2 regions of the Bacillus sp. ISL-47 genome follow, and region 1 is predicted to be linked to the other one. Evidence: riboswitches for the same ligand, from Rfam matches in the RefSeq annotation. Region 1 holds a riboswitch; the other holds the start of a gene.

Region 1 (3,160 bases):
TGTTACACCATCTTTGTGAGGAATTTCAATTACCTCAATATATTGACCCTTCGCATAAGATTTGACAACTTCCTTTGACTCAGGATGAACACTGCTTGAGATCAGCACTTTTTTGCGGCGTGTATTTCCCGCACTCAGCATCGCAGCTTCAGCAAGAGCAGTTCCACCATCATACATGGAGGAGTTCGCGACATCCATTCCAGTCAATTCGCAGATCATCGTCTGGAATTCAAAAATTGCCTGAAGCTCACCTTGGGATATTTCCGGCTGGTAAGGAGTGTAAGCAGTATAAAATTCTGAACGCGATAATACATGGTCAACGATAACCGGCATGTAATGATCGTATACACCTGCTCCAAGGAAAGAGGTGTTTGTGCGAAGATCAGCATTTTTCTGTGCCATTAAAGTTAGCTCTTTCATAAGTGCTGTTTCAGATTTTGCAGGTTTTATTTTATATTCACCTTTAAATCTTACGCTTTCAGGAATGTCACTGAAGAGTTCTTCCACAGCTTTAACGCCGATCGTTTCGAGCATTGCTTTCTGATCAGACTCTGTCATCGGTAAATAGCGATGTTTCATCGTTTTCTCCCCCCGGTTAGTTCTTTTCTCTTTTATAGAAAGGTGTAGATGCAATTTTTGCTTTTAAACGTTTGCCGCGAATTTCTACTTCCACTTCTGTTCCTAGCTCAGTATGTTCTTTTTTAATTAGTGCAAGGCCAATATTCTTCTTTAAGGTTGGAGATTGGGTACCTGTTGTCACTTCCCCGATAATCTCTTCTCCCTTATAAACAGGATAGCCATGGCGCGGAATTCCGCGGTCAATCATTTCAATCCCAGCCAGCTTGCGGGGAACTCCATTTTCTTTTTGCTGCTTCAGCACTTCCTTGCCGATAAAATCAGCTTCCTTGTTCACTTTTACAGCAAAGCCAATTCCTGCTTCAAGCGGTGTGATATCAGGTGAAAGTTCCTGGCCATATAGTGCAAGATTAGCCTCAAAACGCAGTGTATCCCGTGCGCCAAGACCGCATGGAAGCACGCCATCTTCTTTGCCTGCTTCAAGTATTTCATTCCACAATGCTACAGCATCCCTCGCATCGCAGTACACTTCAAAACCATCTTCTCCAGTATAACCAGTTCTTGAAACAAGGGCTTTCTTTCCATTCAGATCAACATCCTGCTGAAATTTGAAAAAGCCAATTTCCGCCAAGCTTGTATTTCCTGCAAGCTTTTGCATTACCTTCTCAGCAAGCGGTCCTTGGAGTGCAAGCTGTGCCATATCTTCCGAAAGGTTTTTCAATTCCACATTGCCTTCAACATGGTCTTGCAGCCATTGGTAATCCTTTTCAATATTTGATGCATTTACAACTAGCAGATAGTGGTCATCGCCAATTTTATAGACAAGTAAATCATCAACAGTTCCGCCATTCTCATAACACATCGCCGTATATTGAGCACCAGCGGTTTTTAATTTTGAAACATCATTTGTCATCATTTTTTGAAGATAAGCAAGGCTGTCAATGCCTTTCACTTCGATCTCACCCATATGGGATACATCGAAAAGGCCAGCCTTGTTACGGACTGCTTCATGTTCTTCTTTAATGCTTGAAAACTGTACAGGAAGGTCCCAGCCCCCAAAATCGATGGTTTTTGCTCCATAGTCTTTGTACACCTCATATAAAGGTGTGCGTTTTAACTGTGACATTTACTCGTCCCCCTCATAATCTTTTTAAAACGGTGTAGGAAACATAAAAAAGGACAGAGTATCCCCTCGTTATTGAGAAGATCTCTGTCCTTGCACCTGAAAGTTTACCGAAATCGGCTTTCCCCTTGGGTGGCTCCTCTATAGAAGCACTCTCCAGAGCTGCGTCAAACAAGAGTTCTTTTGCCTGAGAGATTCACAGGATTTGCTTGCTCCTTCGGCGCTACAAACGTAGTCTCTCCCCTTGTTATCATTCGCATTTATAAAATTTTCCAAGTTGGTCATACTTATACCAAACAGAAAAATAATGACTCCATTATTTCGATAAACTAAATTTAATGTGTTAACTTTCAAAACTTTCAAAGCTATTATCATCCTACCACCTAAACCAGGTTTGGGCAATATGTTTATATAGATTAAAGGAGCTGTTTTTATGACGGTGCAAATTGGCGTTGATTCTTCCTGGCAGGATGAATTTTTAAAGAGAATAGAAGATGATGGTCCTTGGGGAAATTGGGAACTGTATAAGCTGGCTGTAGAGGTTGAAAACCATACGGTCATACCTGAATTCGAAGGACTTCAGGCTCCAAAGCACCTGCCTAATCTGACACCGCTTCCCCATCAGCTGGAAGTAGCAAAGCAGGTTGTTGAAAGCATGAACGGAAAAGCCATCCTTGCTGATGAGGTTGGTCTTGGAAAGACGATTGAGGCTGGTCTTATTTTAAAAGAATATATGATAAGGGGTTTGGTAAAAAAAGTGTTGATTCTCGTTCCGGCGTCCCTCGTATCTCAATGGGCAATGGAGCTGAACAGCAAGTTTTTCATCCCTGCGGTTGCCCAGCGGAAAAGCTATGTATGGGAGCAATGCGATGTTGTCGTTTCTTCCATAGACACCGCCAAGAGGAATCCCCACCGGGACATCATTTACAGCCTGGACTATGATTTGATCATAATCGATGAAGCTCACAAGCTTAAAAATAATAAAACAAAAAACTATGAGTTTGTGCAGAATTTAAAGAAGAAATTTTGCCTTCTGTTAACCGCAACTCCGATCCAAAACCGGATCGGTGAAATATTTAATTTGGTATCCCTGCTAAAACCCGGCCACCTCGGCAATGAGTCCGCCTTTTATGAGAGCTATAAAAAAGATTCACGTTCGTTAAATGATGATGAACATTTAAAAGAGCTAGTGAATAAAGTTATGATTCGGAACCGCAGGGCGGACACAGGGATCGAATGGACCAAGAGACATGTTGAAACCATTCCGATTGAATTCTCCCAGGCAGAGAGAGAGCTATATGATGCTGTAACCGAATTGCGGAGAGAAGGTGATTGGGTGAGTTCCAGCCAATTTTCTGTCATGACTCTGCAAAGGGAAGCATGCAGCAGCAGGGAGGCTGTTTATTTCACTTTACAGAATATGCTCAAAAAACAAGAAGAGCCTACTAAAGCTTTCCAGGA
Region 2 (3,160 bases), on a different contig from region 1:
CTTATTTTTCCTTTGACAAAGCTGGCTGTCCCATTATAAGCTAGTGAGCGTGCCAAAAATAGAATTGTAAAATTTTCACATATAGAGGGAGGGGTATCCGCTGTGACAGGAGAACAAAGAAAAAAGATGTACATGTTAATGATTAATATGTTTATTGCCATCGGAAGCTTTGGAATTATTATTCCGATTTTGCCTGCTTATTTGGAATCCATTAATCAGGGAGGAACGGCAGCAGGCCTGATGATTGCTATTTTTGCGGGTGCCCAGCTGATTTTTTCTCCAATTGCGGGGAAATGGGCTGACCAGTACGGTCGCAGAAAAATGATTATATACGGATTAGCAGGTTTGACATTATCCATGCTGGTCTTTTATGCAGTAGATTCGATTTGGCTGCTTTACTTTTCACGTGTAATCGGAGGAATTGGGGCGGCTTTGCTGATTCCTGCTATTTTTGCATACATTGCTGATATTACAACCATGGAGCAGCGGGCAAAAGGGAATGGCCTTGTCTCAGCTGCGATGTCACTTGGTATTGTCGTTGGGCCTGGAATTGGCGGATTTTTGGCAGATTTCGGTTTAAAAATGCCATTTCTGATTTCAGCGCTTGTATCCTTAGCGGCTGTTATCTTTTCCATTGTGCTCCTTGAAGAAAGCAGCACATTGCAGCAGCCTTCTGCGGACGAAATGCCTGAAGAGGAACCAATGGTCAAGAAGCTGGCAATGTCCGTTAGGAAGCCTTACTTTATTCCGCTTGTCATTACATTGGTGATGAGCTTCGGTCTGATGGCATATGAATCGGTTCTGGGACTTTATCTTGATAACCAGTTTGGTGCTACTCCGCAGGAGATTGCCATTATGGTTACCTCAACAGGGATTATAAGTGTAATTGTCCAGCTTTTTGTCGTGGATCGGGTTGTCAGCAAGTATGGAGAGGGAAAGGTGCTGAATATCTTTTTGGCAGTCGCGGCGTTTGGCTTCCTTGTGTCGCTGTTTGCAGGCAGTTATGCCATTTTCTTTGTCATTTCGCTTATTATTTTCCTGGCGACATCCATCCTGCGTCCGGTTTTAACAACGCTTATTTCAAAAATGGCCGGTAATGAACAGGGATTTGCGATGGGCATGAATAATGCTTATATGAGCATTGGAAACGTGCTTGGCCCAACGATTGCCGGCGTGCTTTATGATGTCCGGATCTCGTATCCGTTTGTTTTAGGGTTAGCTTTATTGTTAGTTACTTTATTTATCACAGTTGCCTGGCAGAAGAAGGCGCCTAAGCCGAAAGCAGCTGTATAGGTGAAAAAGCTTGCAGACATTTGTCTTCAGGCTTTTTTCTGTTAAACGGAAAGGTAAAAGAGATTGCATGAAGTTATTTTATTAGCCACTATAAGAAAGATCCCGGACCGAATCCAGGGATTTTGAAAAGAAAAATAGACTAATTGAATTTGTGGCAATTTTGTGAAAGAAACGCAGAACGGTTGACACTTTTAAAATACCGTAGTATTCTGAAAATAACAAAAATTATTGAGCGAATGACGGCTGCGGGAGAGAGCAACGATGAGGCCACCGAAGGAGCAAGCTTCAAAAAGACCCTTGAAGCAAATCTCTCAGGTAGACAGAACCGCAGCGGGACGCATCTCTGGAGAGCGCGCATGTATGATGCGACACCAAAGGGGTTAAACTCTCAGGTAAAAGGACAGAGAAGGGGGAGGAAGAAGCTGCCCCTGTCTGTCCTTTTTGTGTTTGGCAGCTTGTTTCCAGAAATGCGGATGGAGGAACTCAATATGAATATGAATATTAATGCAAACCGGGCGACTTTGCTGATATCCTGTCCGGAAAGGCCAGGCATTATTTCAACGGTATCCAATTTCCTATTGGAGCATAAAGCGAATATTGTCCATTTTGATCAGCATACAACCGATCCGCTGGCAGGCATCTTTTTCATGCGGATTGAATTTGATATGAATGATTTTGATGAATCATTCCCAAAATTGAAAGAGGATTTGCCAGAGATGGCTAAGGAATACTCGATGGAGTGGAAACTGAGCGGCAAGGGTGAACGCAAGCGGATGGCGATCTTTGTTTCAAAGATGGACCATTGCCTGCTGGAGCTGATTTGGCGCTGGAAGTCAAACGAGCTTGAGGTGGAGATTCCTCTGGTGATCAGCAATCACCCTGATCTGAAGGAAGTTGTGGAGGGCTACGGAATTCCTTATTATCACATTCCGATTACGCCTGATACAAAAGCCGAAGCTGAGCAAAAGGCGGTAGAGCTGCTGGATGGGAAAGCCGATTTCATTGTTCTGGCGAGATATATGCAAATTCTTTCGCCAAGCTTTATATCCAAGTATCCGAACAAGATTATCAACATCCATCATAGTTTCCTGCCTGCCTTCGTGGGAGCCAATCCTTATGCAAGGGCGTTTAACCGCGGAGTCAAGCTGATTGGGGCAACAGCCCATTATGTAACAAATGATTTGGATGAGGGACCAATCATCGAGCAGGATGTGCAGCGGGTCAACCATCGCCACACCGCACAGGACCTCAAAATCGCCGGCCGCCACGTCGAAAGGCGGGTTCTCGCCCAGGCCGTGGAATGGCACGTTGAAGATCGAGTCATTGTACATGGGAATAAGACAATTGTATTTTAGGTACCAGGTACCACCCGAATTTTGTCGAAAAATATGCAAAAGAGCATCCCGAGAGTTGTATAGACATCATGAGAGAAGGTGAGCAAACATGAAAAAGAAAAAGTTATCAATGCTTGAAATGATAAAAGAAAATAAAGAAGAGCTTTTGAAGGACCGCCGTCAGCTTGAGAAGATTGAGAAGAAGATTGACGATAAATATGCAAAAGCCCAATAAGGAAGAGCGCCCAGCCTGGTTGAGACCAGACTGGGCGCTTTTTTTATAGCGAGGCTGCGATTAAAGCGGAAGGGATCCAATTGTATGCGGGAAAAGAAAAGAGGAGATGAAGGATATATCATCAACTCCCCTCACTTTCGGCCTGAGGCAGCAAAAAAGCGCCCGGAGAAATTCCTGGGCGCCTATTATGTTATTTTTGTTTAAAGTATTCCACAAAGGCATGGTAGATTTCCGTTCCCTGATAAAAGAACAGGCTGGAAGCTGTTAATGAAAACAAGCCAATCATTATGAATCGAAT

The links. Region 1 has a riboswitch for glycine ahead of gcvT (glycine cleavage system aminomethyltransferase GcvT). Riboswitches for the same ligand answer to the same signal wherever they lie in the genome.
Region 2: linked by a shared signal. The riboswitch ahead of purU (formyltetrahydrofolate deformylase) and the one ahead of gcvT (glycine cleavage system aminomethyltransferase GcvT) in region 1 are both predicted to bind glycine.

What each region holds. Positions count from the first base shown of each region.
Region 1 is NZ_JAGGQS010000003.1:188,760-191,919, forward strand. Features, by position in the region: gene gcvPA (aminomethyl-transferring glycine dehydrogenase subunit GcvPA) at 1-579, opposite strand, end outside; gene gcvT (glycine cleavage system aminomethyltransferase GcvT) at 596-1,702, opposite strand; glycine riboswitch at 1,865-1,953, opposite strand; gene J7I93_RS02610 (DEAD/DEAH box helicase) at 2,133-3,160, shown strand, end outside.
Region 2 is NZ_JAGGQS010000082.1:10,662-13,821, forward strand. Features, by position in the region: gene J7I93_RS23705 (MFS transporter) at 103-1,293, shown strand; glycine riboswitch at 1,530-1,631, shown strand; gene purU (formyltetrahydrofolate deformylase) at 1,782-2,648, shown strand; gene J7I93_RS23715 (FbpB family small basic protein) at 2,737-2,862, shown strand.